One region of the Bacillus sp. MN7755 genome, then DNA from elsewhere that is predicted to be linked to it. Evidence: riboswitches for the same ligand, from Rfam matches in the RefSeq annotation. Region 1 holds a riboswitch; each other region holds the start of a gene.

The links. Region 1 has a riboswitch for S-adenosylmethionine ahead of ACYVEC_RS09450 (Na+/H+ antiporter NhaC family protein). Riboswitches for the same ligand answer to the same signal wherever they lie in the genome.
Region 2: linked by a shared signal. The riboswitch ahead of ACYVEC_RS11210 (ABC transporter permease) and the one ahead of ACYVEC_RS09450 (Na+/H+ antiporter NhaC family protein) in region 1 are both predicted to bind S-adenosylmethionine.
Region 3: linked by a shared signal. The riboswitch ahead of ACYVEC_RS25085 (hypothetical protein) and the one ahead of ACYVEC_RS09450 (Na+/H+ antiporter NhaC family protein) in region 1 are both predicted to bind S-adenosylmethionine.
Region 4: linked by a shared signal. The riboswitch ahead of ACYVEC_RS07235 (LLM class flavin-dependent oxidoreductase) and the one ahead of ACYVEC_RS09450 (Na+/H+ antiporter NhaC family protein) in region 1 are both predicted to bind S-adenosylmethionine.

Annotation. Positions count from the first base shown of each region.
Region 1 is NZ_BTRL01000008.1:450,435-453,659, reverse strand. It holds gene ACYVEC_RS09450 (Na+/H+ antiporter NhaC family protein) at 1-1,222, opposite strand, end outside; SAM riboswitch class I at 1,317-1,422, opposite strand; gene ACYVEC_RS09445 (ribonuclease FAU-1 family protein) at 1,542-2,060, opposite strand; gene gltP (glutamate/aspartate:proton symporter GltP) at 2,127-3,225, opposite strand, start outside.
Region 2 is NZ_BTRL01000009.1:25,113-28,337, reverse strand. It holds gene ACYVEC_RS11215 (ABC transporter permease) at 1-339, opposite strand, end outside; gene ACYVEC_RS11210 (ABC transporter permease) at 358-1,275, opposite strand; SAM riboswitch class I at 1,412-1,517, opposite strand; gene ACYVEC_RS11205 (DUF3951 domain-containing protein) at 1,687-1,902, shown strand; gene ACYVEC_RS11200 (hypothetical protein) at 1,919-2,422, opposite strand; gene ACYVEC_RS11195 (hypothetical protein) at 2,697-3,143, shown strand; gene ACYVEC_RS11190 (multidrug effflux MFS transporter) at 3,177-3,225, opposite strand, start outside.
Region 3 is NZ_BTRL01000025.1:167,243-170,467, reverse strand. It holds gene ACYVEC_RS25095 (YwiC-like family protein) at 127-849, shown strand; gene ACYVEC_RS25090 (hypothetical protein) at 882-1,073, opposite strand; SAM riboswitch class I at 1,196-1,294, shown strand; gene ACYVEC_RS25085 (hypothetical protein) at 1,335-1,652, shown strand; gene ACYVEC_RS25080 (SWIM zinc finger family protein) at 1,906-2,295, shown strand; gene ACYVEC_RS25075 (NAD(P)H-dependent oxidoreductase) at 2,319-2,894, shown strand; gene ACYVEC_RS25070 (hypothetical protein) at 2,891-3,225, shown strand, end outside.
Region 4 is NZ_BTRL01000008.1:49,234-52,458, forward strand. It holds gene ACYVEC_RS07220 (YjcZ family sporulation protein) at 127-237, opposite strand; gene ACYVEC_RS07225 (LCI fold-containing protein) at 641-922, shown strand; gene ACYVEC_RS07230 (hypothetical protein) at 1,238-1,444, opposite strand; SAM riboswitch class I at 1,708-1,814, shown strand; gene ACYVEC_RS07235 (LLM class flavin-dependent oxidoreductase) at 1,897-2,955, shown strand; gene ACYVEC_RS07240 (ATP-grasp domain-containing protein) at 2,948-3,225, shown strand, end outside.

The DNA.
Region 1 (3,225 bases):
TCGGATAAAACGCATATGGTAACAATTCAATCGGAGATAACGCCGCAAATCCTGCTGCCGTTAACATTTGCGCACCATACGGAATTAACCCTTGCACACAACATGAGAAAAGATCTAATACACTCGCTGATTTACGAGGATCAATTTCATATTGATCTGCAATGTTTTTCGCAAGTGGACCTGTAAAAATAATAGAAATCGTATTATTCGCTGTACACATATTCGTCATACTCACTAAGCCAGCGATACCGAACTCTGCTCCTTTTTTCGAACGAATGTTACGAGTTAAAATATTCATTAAATATTGAATACCACCATTATATTGAATCAGTTCGACCATACCACCAATTAAAATAGCAAGTAATACTAACTCCATCATACCGCCCATTCCAGTCGTTACACTTTTAAAGAAACTCTCTAACGTGTAACTTCCATCTAAAAGACCGATAACGCCGGATAGTACAGTTCCACCAGTTAACACAATAAGTACATTCCAACCAAGTAGCGCTGTAATAAGTACTCCTGCATACGGTAAAATCTTTATCCAGTCAAAGCTATGCGCTTTAATCTGCGTATCGCTCCCTAAAGTAATGATTACTAATAGTACAATTGTAATCATAGCCGCTGGTAATACAATTAAAAAGTTCGTTTTAAACTTATCTTTCATTTCTGTTCCTTGTGAACGTACAGCTGCGATTGTTGTGTCTGAAATAAATGATAAATTATCACCAAACATCGCTCCGCCCACAACGGTAGCCATCGTAAGTGCAATGGAGATATCAGTTTGCCCACTAATACCTACAGCAATTGGTGCTAATGCGGCAATTGTTCCCATTGAAGTTCCCATCGCTAATGAAATAAATGCCCCTATAACAAAAATTCCAGCTACGATAAATCCTTGCGGTAAAATTGATAACGCTAAGTTAACTGTAGAATCAACGCCGCCCATCCCTTTTGCCGTTTCAGAAAATGCTCCTGCAAGTACAAAGATTAAAACCATAATCATAATATCTGGGTTCCCTGCACCTTTAGCAAATCGTTCTACTTTGATATTAAAGCTTTCTTTACGATTCATTGCTAAAGCGACTCCTACAGCAATTGAAATTGCTACAAGTATCGGCAATTTATAGAAATCACCTGTAATAATTCCAGAACCAATAAATAGTGCCAAAAATATCCCAAGTGGTAATAAAGCCAAACCATTTCCTCTCGTTTCTTTCAAAGTACCATCTCTCCCTAGTTTCAACCTTTTTCTAATGAATAACAAAAGACCTCTTCCAATGAGAAGAGGTCTTATACATCTATAAGAAACACTCTTCTCATCTTTCAAGCACATGCTTGCTGGATTTGGCACAGCACTCTGAAATCGAGTCCGCTGCCGAGGCATCGTAGGGCCAGTCCCTCCGCCTCTCTTTATAAGAAGGTTTCATATTTATTTTTAATAATAATTTCTTCCCTAACTTTACTCGCTTACAAAACAAAAGTCAATTATTTTTTGTATAGATTTTTTTGGTAATTATGCAGAAATTTGAATACAACAATCATTTTAACTTTTTGATTTCTTCTTCCAATATTGAAATCCAATAAAATTCACTATTTTTTATAGCAGCTTTTATCCATTTTGTAGTGCACCAAGCTAACTCATACTCTTCTTTTGTAACATCGCCACTTTTATAAGCATCCTCTAGCTCATCTTCATCCAATACATACATTTTACCGTTCGGTAATAACACTATATCTAAATATAAATCATCAAAATATGGTAAACCACGGTTGTCAATTTTATATTCTTTCGCCACATCGATATAATATTGCACTAATTTTTTCTGATCATCTAACATAGCTGTAATCGCAAAGTTTTTCCCGTCTATGAAATATTGAATCCACGTATATTGATTCCCTGCGATACAAAGTTCTTTACCATCATATTCTTTACAACTAGGTTCTCTTACCTTTTTTATTTCTAATATTCCTAGCATTCCTTCTTCCACTTGCTTAACCGTATAATTCTTCTCTATCAGTCGCTTCCACGAAGAACCGTCACCATATTTACGTTTCATTACGTCCGCTCCCCTTCTATATAGAAAAGCCCCCACATATTATGTGAGAGCTTGTTCAAACTATAATTAAGCTGCTTGACCTTTTTCAGAAATCTCTTTCAAATAAGCTTGTCCTTTTTCAGCGTCATATTGACCTTCCCACTTAGACATAACTACAGCTGCTAAAGAGTTTCCTACAACGTTAACTGCTGTACGAGCCATATCTAAAATACGGTCAATACCAGCGATGAAGGCTAAACCTTCAGCTGGAATACCTACTGTACCAAGTGTTGCTAATAATACAACGAATGATACGCCCGGTACACCTGCGATACCTTTTGATGTAACCATTAATACAAGTAATAATGTAATTTGTTGTGTAATGGATAATTCAATACCGTACATTTGCGCTAAGAAAATTGCTGCAATTGCTTGATATAAAGTTGATCCATCTAAGTTAAATGAATAACCTGTCGGAATAACGAAAGATGTAATTGCTTTCGGACAACCGAACTTCTCCATTTTCTCCATGATTTTCGGTAAAACTGTTTCTGAACTTGCTGTAGAGTATGCTAAGATCAGTTCGTCTTTCAAAATCTTAAAGAATTGGAAAATGTTAATTCCAAATATTTTCGCTGTAAGTCCTAAGACAACTACAACGAAGAAGATCATTGCCCCATATACAACTATGACTAATTTCCCTAATGGAATTAATGAAGATAAACCAAACGTCGAAACTGTTACACCAATTAATGCGAATACACCAAACGGTGCAAATTTCATAACTTGGTTAGTCACGTAGAACATCGCATCTGCTACACCTTGGAAAAATTGAAGAACCGGTCTTCCTCTTTCACCAATCGCCGCAACTCCTAAACCAAATAGTACAGAGAAGAAGATAATCGCAAGCATATCGCCCTCAACCAATGATTTCATAATATTCGTTGGAACGATATTCACAAATGTATCTGCAAACGAATGACTTTGTACTTGAGCTGTTGTTTCTGCATATTTAGAAATATCAGTCTTTGTTAATTGATCCATATTCACGCCTTTTCCTGGTTGGAAAATATTCGCTATTAATAGACCAATAACAATTGCAAGTGTTGTAATGATTTCAAAATAAAGAATTGTTTTCCCGCCTAATCGGCCTAGTTTTTTAACATCGCCAACACCAGCAACTCCA
Region 2 (3,225 bases), on a different contig from region 1:
TATCAATCCAACTGTTAGCGAAATTTTCCCGCCAGCCCATGTACGTGCCCATATGTCTCTACCTAAATCATCTGTTCCGAACCAATGTTCACTACTAGGCGGTAAGTTTGTTGCCTCTTTTACTTGCTCACTCGCAGTAAATGGCGTTAAACTTTCACCAATAAGAGAGAATGCAATAATTAGTAATAACGTCACTGACCCTAAAACTGCGATTGGATTCGATACAAACTTACGCAGTACTTCCTTTTTTCGGCTAATCGTTTGCTGATCTTTATTTATCGTTAATTCTTTTTTCTCTTCATTCGTTAATAACTGTTTATTAATTTCATAAGCTCCCATTTAAATATTCCCCCCTCCTTACGTAATAGAACGAATGCGCGGATCAACAATACGATGAATGATATCTGTAATAAAAATACATACAATCAATAGCGCACTATAGAAAATGGTTGTTCCCATAATTACCGGATAATCTCGATTAAAAATACTATCTACGAAATATTTTCCTAAACCAGGAATGGAAAATATTTTTTCAATAACGAAAGTCCCTGTTAACAGTCCAGCCATTAATGGTCCAACAAATGTAAGTACCGGAACAATTGCATTCCGAAGAGCGTGCCTTATAATGATTTTTTTAATTGGTATACCTTTCGCTCTCGCCAGCTTAATATAATCACTCTGCAAAACTTCAATCATATTAGAACGAACAAATCTTGTAATCACTGCAATTGGTCCTAGTGCCAATGCGAAAGACGGTAATATTGTATGTTCGAATGTTCCCCAAGAAGCCACTGGTAATAATTCAAATTGGATAGCAAATACTTGTATGAATAGTGGTGCTAAAATAAAACTTGGAATAGAAATACCGAGAATTGCAAGTAAGCTCACACTATAATCAATTACTTTGCCATGATACAGGGCAGCAAATGTACCTGCAGCAATTCCGACTAACAATGAAATAATAAGTGCTTGTAGACCGATAATTGCTGATGGACCAAATCCTGTCGTTATAATTTCTGATACACCTTGTCCTGTCGACTGAACGGATTCACCAAAATCAAAATGAACTACACCGTCTAAATAAGCAACATATTGATTCCATAACGGTTCATCAAGATGATACTTCGCTCTCATGTTTTGGATCACTTCTTCAGGAAAGATTTTTGCATCTGATGAAAATGGATCTCCCGGAATAATATGCATAATTAGAAATGTCACTGTCGTAATAACCCATAGTGTGAACACCATAACCGATAATTTTTTAATTACATACACTCTAATAACCTCCTAAACACATATATTTACTTTGTTTTATGAACGTACTTTTTCAATTACTCCCTTTTCTCTTTTTAGAATACAAAAAGCCTTGATCTTAAAAAATAAGATCAAGGCTTAATAAACAAAGGCCCATCACTTATCTTTCAAGACTTGCTTGCTGGAATTAGCACGGTGTTCCTATTACAGAACCCGCTGCTGAGGTGTCATAGGGCCAGTCCCTCTACCTCTCTGGATAAGTAAATTACTATATTATTATTTGGTTCAAATTGTATATTTCGAATTATAATTCTGAAAAAATGAAAAGTCAATCAAATTGGATATATTTAGAAAAATCAGTTTTTAACACTTTTATTTATCTATGTCTTATTTCGCTTATAATAAAAAAAATGATATGAAAGGAGTTATAAGATGGACCCCTTACTTCTAGCTACTATAGGATTACCATTAACAATCGTTATACTTGTCATCATCGGCTTCTACAAACTCTTCATCAAAAAGAAAAGTATCACCTTTTTTTATACCCCTTTCGATAATATTACCGGGCAAACTATTTCCGAATTTCACGAAGAACAGAAGATATTAGTATCCGAGGATGAAGACGGCGATGGTAAGAAGAAAAAATAACCTTGCACAGGCAAGGTTATTTTTTCGTTTCTGCTTGAAAACGTTTATAGTATGTCGATGCTGTTGCAAAATTAATTTCTATATCACGAATCAACGATGAATCTTCTTCTTTAGCCAGCTTCTGTAATTTTTTCATCGCTTGTTCCGATTCATTCAAGAAACCAATATATACCTCATGTTCTTGCTCTTTCGACTTCGGAACACGAATTTCTTTACGTATATGATCAATATCTTCTAACATGCTCGTTGTTACCTTCTGCACATCTTCTTTATATGCAGCATTTGTTATTTCCTTACCGCCCTTTTCTTTTGCAACTTCAAATAACTGCAGTGCTTTATTAATTTCTTTATTCATTTTCAAATCATATTTTTCATGTACTGCACGGTATTCTTTCATCTCTTCCGTTTGCTCAGTAGACTGCTCTACCTTTTCTTTCGGTTCTTTCGTATCTTTACTTCCATTACATCCTGCTAGAAGGATCATACTTCCCATTACAGCAATACCCAAAACCTTCTTCATCTCGAATTCTCCTTTTATCTACAGCTACTACTCATTATAGTTTCTTTTATCTCCACTTGTTATTATACCGAGAACACCCTACTTTTTACACTTAAGACGACATCGTAATATATATACCAACATGTTTGTCACAGTATCGTCACTTTATACAAATAACTTTTGCACTGCTTTACTACCTCACCTTACAAAACTGTAAGCACACATAAAGAACAAACCATGCTAGACTTACATATGCATAAAGCAAGCATATGTAAGTTTTTAAGGAGAATCATCTATGTACAAAACAATGCCTTTTATGGGAGAAGATATTCGTGTCCTCATTCGCGAAAAGTCACTTCATATTGAAAATACAGAGAGCCTTCGCCGCGTATTAAAAAAGAAGCATGCTCCATTTAAGTTAGCCCAATATTTAAAACAACAACATACAAATCAATTTTATACTGTGCTAAATATATCGGATAAATCATTAACAATCGAAATCATCGGTCACATCTACATTGGAAACTTTGCAGATATCTTAAAAGAAATCCCACGCATACCGAAGATTGCTCCTATTATCGTTAAAAAAGCGTATAAAATTACCGATCACACCGATATTATCGACTGCGGTGAAAAAGAAGTCGATAGTAATCGCTGGGTGTGGGATAAACTTGCTGTTTTATATGATACGATCATGAATAATATGTATGAGGTATTTCAAAGAAATGAAAAAAAGAACTGATTCAAATATTCCCTTTGAATCAGTTCTTTTTTGTTAAGCCTCTAAATTTTGTCTTTGTTGCAGTTCAAACTGCTTCTCACTT
Region 3 (3,225 bases), on a different contig from region 1:
TTCTTACATATTGTAAGGAGCATTTTTTATTTGTCAAAAAATCGATTCAATATACGTCGGCTATTATATAAAATTATTTGTATAATAATAGGTGAGAACTATTTTCAAAAGGGAGGTGTATAGTTAATGAAGTTAGTTATTCCGAAGCAACATGGTGCATGGGCCATGCTTGTTATACCATTTCTATTAAGTGTTATTCTTGGGAAACCTACTATGTATCATATCCCATTGTTTTTAGCTTGGTTCTTTATCTATTTAGCTACGTATCCATTTCTTATGTACATAAAACAAAAACGAAAAAAAGAGTATTTACATGCTTCGATTGTATATTTTATCATCGCTTTCGTATTTGGGATGATTTCTCTATTATATGAATGGCGCATTCTTTTATTCGTAGCGGTAATGATTCCCTTATTTATAGTAAATATGTATTACGCTCGTCAAAAGAATGAAAGAGCATTACTAAATGACATTAGTGCAATTATTGTTTTCTGTATAGGTGGTTTAGTTAGTTATTATTTTTCAATGAAGCTTCTAGATAAAACAGCAGTATTTATTGCGCTTATTTCATTTTTATATTTTTTAGGAAGTACGTTTTATGTGAAAACGATGATTCGTGAGAAAAATAATCCGAAGTATCGTTTTATATCTTGGGGTTATCATATCGTGTTAACGATTATCGTATTTGCTATCAATCCGTGGTGTTCTCTTATTTTTATACCAAGTGTCATTCGAGCAATTATATTGTATGGCAAAAAAATTTCAATTATAAAAGTAGGGATTTTAGAAATTGTTAATTCTGTATATTTTTTAATCATAACGGCAATAATTATGAAGTATGCCATTTGAAAAAGCTTCCCATCAATTGATGGGAAGTTTTTTCAATCTTGTTCTAAAATGTGAACGGTGTAATCGCAGCGTTGAATAGCTTGTTCGATCGCATAAAGGGATTGCTCAATACGAGCGCGATTAAAATCTTTTTCAACAGTCTGTAGTGCTTCTTCTAAACAATGTTTTGCTTCTTGTAACGATTGAAAAGAATCTTGTACATATCCGCGAGCATTTTGATGCATTTCATAATCCTCCTTGAATACTCATATATATATAGTATGAACAGTAAGGAAAAAAATATAATTTGTTATATTTGTTTGACAATTAAAGTGAAATTACGTATAGTAGGTTTTAAGTGAATATTTTCTTATCCAGAGAGGTGGAGGGACTGGCCCGATGAAACCCAGCAACCGCGATGCAGGTGCTAATTCCAGCAGAACATATTTGTTCTGGGAGATAAGACGAAGATATATACGTAACTTCTTCTTATCGGAGAGGTTTTTTTGTTGCAAAAAAACCGATTACGAAAATTTATATTAAGAAGAAAGGGGTTGCGCATTACTGTGACACTCGAAAAATACGTAAAACTGCGTAGTACAGTTTATGAATATATGATAGAGCAAGATAAGCCGATATCATTGTTAGATATTCAAGAACATATCGTTTCGCATCATGAAGGAAAATTCACGAAAAAGATGTTACATCAATTTTATTTATCAAGGCTATTAGATGAACTGAAACTGGATGGGAAAATTACATTAGCTGATGAATATCTCTATACTGAAAAAGGGGTATTTTATAAGGCGAGAAAAGGGAGCTAAGCTCTCTTTTTTTTGAAGTATGTAGAGTAAAAGACTGCTTAAGCAGCCTGATACAGGGAATGGTGTTGAGTGTGTAGTGTCAAAGATTGAATGTGCCTGAAAGAGGCACTTCATATCGGCTGCAAATGAAAAGAGACACCTTCGCCGAATAGGTGTCAGTCGTTTTGTCACATAGACTTGCTATTTGACAGTTATTAGAATAACATGCAGGGGTTGTGGAAGTCAAAAGGGAATTAAAGGAAGCGGTGCTATTATGTACGCTTACTTATTACATGATATAACGAAATGGATTCCTAAATACATTATGGATAAAGGTTATGAATATTATGAAGAAGGACATGTAGAAGATGTTGAAATACAAGACAAAAAAGTATTTGCTTTCGTTACTGGAAATGCAGGAAACTATGAAGTGATTATTGATCTTGAAGATTTTACAGAAAGTAGCTGCGAGTGTCCGTATGAGAATCTTTGCAAGCATATGGCGGCAGTTGTTTATGATATTCAAGATGCTGGTGAGAGTAAGGTGAAAGAGAAACTGAAAGATTTAGAAAAGGAAGAGTTAATCACAGTATTAAATCGTTTGTTGCAAAGTTCGAAAAACGTGCAAATTGTAGAGAAGATGTTAAAGAAGGGGAAACTTTAACTTATAGAGGGAGTTGTTTGGCAGTGAATGTACTAATTGTATACGCTCATCCTAGTCCTTCAAGTTTTAACGCGGCGATTTTAAAGCATGTGCAAAAAGGACTACAGGAAACAAATCATTCAGTTACTGTACTTGATTTATACAAAGAACAATTTGATCCAGTCCTTGTTTTTAATGAAGAGAAGAAAAGGCGTGATTTAGTAAATGAAGAAGAAACAGCTCGGTACAGAACGTTAGTGGAAGAAGCGGATACTCTTCTCTTCATTTATCCAATATGGTGGTGGGGGATGCCGGCTATTTTAAAAGGGTTTATTGATCGCATATTCGTAGCTGGATTTGCTTATAAATATGAAGGTGCTCTGCCGAAAGGGTTATTGAAAGGTAAGAAGGCGTGGGTAATTAATACATTAGACTCACCGTTATGGTATGTCGCACTATTATATCGATCAGCAGATTGGATTATGATGAAGAGAGGTGTTTTACGTTTTTGCGGAATTCGCGATATAAAACGGTCAGTTTTTCAATCTGTGAAAACGAGTAAACGAGAGAAGCGGGAAAAGTGGTTATTACAAATAGAAGAAAAGGCTCGTACATTATGAATGAAATGGAACGTATTATAAAATGTTGTGGGTATGATAACGAACTTTTACGAACGTATATTACGTGTTTACTTCAATTGAAAAAATGTAGCGCAATATTTCAGCAAATTCAAATAGAGTTAAGAAATGATTATTTAATAAGGGGAATTTGTGAAAGAGAAGTTGATGAAGTAGTACGGGGAAGTAAGGAATATGAAATACATTTTCTTCCTAAAGTATTACAGTGGAATTTCTTGAGGGAAAATCCACATCTGATTGAAAAAGTATGTGAAGATTTTTTTTCATGCGAGGCATTACTTCTTACGGATATAGAGTGGAGAGGTATTATAAA
Region 4 (3,225 bases), 400 kb from region 1:
TTGAGGTATGATGAATGCGAAAAATGAAAAAACCGAATCCAATCGTGATAAAAGTTTGGAACTAGATAATGAATAAGGCACATAAAGAAAAGGTACCTATATATAGGTACCTTTTCTAATAGTTTTTTAGCAGAAACAACTGCATCCAATAATGATTAATAGAATAAATAATACAACTAATAAAGCAAATCCTCCAGCGAAACCGCAGCCTTCGCCGCAACTACCACCATATCCCATAACAATAGTGCCTCCTTTAGATAAAAGGGTAAAACTAGGGTTCATTCCATGGATTTTAATGGGTTCACTTTACCTTATGTTTTTAAGAATGAATTGAGCAGGTCCTTTTGAAAATAAAGAAAAGACGCCATTAGGCGCCTTCCTTTTAGGTAGATAAGACTTTAGTTTTCCAATCTAAAGAAATTTTGTATCAGTTCTTTGTGAGTATATCATAATATCTGATTGATTTATTATGCATTGTTACATACTTCTCTAAATCCCTCTATTTTTCATTTGATAAAATAAAATCCTAATATTACCAAAAATTAAATAAATATTTCTACATATTCAAGATATTTACATAAATTACAAAAGTGATACATTTAAGTTGTAAGTTATAAAAACTATTAAAGGGGGATTTATTATGTTCAAGAAATTAGTAGTAGGGCTATTGGCAACTGGTATTGCATTAACAGGAGGAATTGGAGCGGCTTCAGCTGATACGCAAAAAGCTGTGAGCTCTCCGAAACAAGCAACATGCTCAATTCCTTATGAATATTCTAATGGTAAATTCAAAAGAACTCTGTATTACTCAAATGGAGTATATGCTAATAGTTTTAATGAAAATGTTTGTGGCGGGACGATTACATGGTATTTAAAACATGTTCAAAATGGAGTTGCTTTTTACGAAGGTAATTTAAAATAGTAGATTTTTTGAACCTCATTTATTGAGGTTCTTTTATTTTTAGTTTTTAAACTGATTCTCCATAAAAAAAGACACCTAAAGGTACCTTTCTGCGACTTAAACCATCTTAATTTTAATAATATAGTTTTAAGCTTAAAAACTATAGGGAGTTCTCCTATGTGCTTTGTAAATAGCTTTTGCGAAATTATGAGTGTTTTTTTATTTTGTATTTCAATAAGTTCATCTGGATCATTTTTAGATAATATTCTTTTTCTATTAGCTTAAATATAAATAATGCTATTTTCATGTTAGTAACAACATCTTCTCGAATACATTTTATTCTTTGAATGTATCTGGTTTTTCAACTCTGAATGATTTTACCTCACCGCATTCTAAACAGAATGTGGTTAATAGCTTAGAACGTTTCCCTCCTGAAAAGAACCTACTAGAATCATCTTCACAAACATATGCATGATAAGCAGATCCAACTCTTCCTTCTTTAAATGTAGTAGAACCGCAATTATCACATCTTTTATTTTTCATATTACTAACACCTCTTTTGGTTCGTATTTATTTTGCTGTATTTTTATAATAGAAGCAAAGCAACTTGGTTATACATGATGTTTTCGACATGATACAACATACCCCTTCATATATTCGTAAGTAAAACAAGATAATACCCTCATGAACCGCTATAAAAATATGATTTCTTATATATCATTTAATGTTTATCGGAAAAATAAGTATTAAATGATTGATTTTTATTATTCTGATGATTATAATAAAAAAATCACAAAAACAAACAATTCTTATGTTGAGAAGTGGAGGGACGGGCCCTATGAAACTTCGGCAACCTCGTTTTAGACGAAAGGTGCCAAATCCTGCAGGTGAAAAAACACCTGAAAGATAAGAGCGGTTCACTTAGTCAAGAAGGCTACTCTTATTTCGATAAGAGTAGCCTTTTTTATGGCTAAAAGGTAAAGGGGGAATAGGTAGTGGAGTATGGTTTTTGGTTGCCGATTTTTGGGGGATGGCTTCGAAATGTAGATGATGAATCTATGCCGCCTACGTTTGAGTATGCAAAACAAACAGCGCAAGCGGCAGAACAATTAGGTTTTTCAACAACACTTATTGCGGAATTAAATTTAAATGATATAAAAGGTGTTTCAGCACCAAGTTTAGAAGCATGGACAACTGCGGCAGCACTTGCAGCAGTGACGGATAGATTAGAGATCATGACAGCTGTAAGACCTGGTTTCCACAATCCAGCAGTTACAGCAAAAATGGCAGCGAATATTGATCAATTAAGTAATGGCCGTTTTACATTGAATGTAGTTTCAGCATGGTGGGAAGAAGAAGCTAGGCAGTATGGCGGGGTATTTACCGCACACGACGAAAGATATGATCGTACAGAGGAATTTGTAACAGTTTTGAAAGGGCTTTGGAAAGAAGAAGAGTTTTCTTATAAGGGGAATTTTTATGAGATTCATAATACACATTTAAGTCCAAAACCTGTGCAGAAACAAGGGATTAAGATCTATGCAGGTGGTGAGAGTAAGCGAGGAAAAGAGGTAATCGTAAAACACGCGGATGCATATGTCATGCATGGTGGAACAGTGGAAGAAGTATCTGTGAAAATAGAAGATATGAAGAATCGTAGAAAGAAAGTCACAGAGGAGCCATTGCAGTCATTCGGGCTTGCGGCTTACGTCATTTGTCGTGATACAGAAGAAGAGGCATTAGAGGAATGGAGACGCATAACGGATGTGAAAGAAGGTGCGTTAGGTTATGCGGGTTACCAAGATTTTATTAGTAAATCGCATTTAGAACAGCAAGTGAAATTGAATGATTATTCCGTATCTAATCGCGGGTTACGCCCTAATCTAATCGGAACACCAGAACAAATTGCAGAAAGGATACTCGCTTTTGAAAAAGTAGGTGTTACATTATTACTTTTACAATTTTCACCACAGCTTGAAGAGATGAAACGATTTTCTGAAAAAGTGATGCCATTAGTTGAAGCAAGAAGAAAGGAATTGATTACAAATGAGTAAAATTTATATATTACATGAGAATAAGGAATGGACGGATCATTTAGTGAAAAGGTTGGAAGAACTGGAGTTACCGTATGAGGAATGGCATTTAGATAAAGGAACAATATCGTTAGAACAAGAACCTCCTCAAGGTGTTTTTTATAGCCGCATGAGTGCTTCTTCACATACGAGAGGACATCGTTATGCACCTGAATTGACTGAGGGGGTTCTTGCTTGGTTAGAGGGATACGGGCGAACAGTATTTAATGGATCTCGTGCATTACGCCTTGA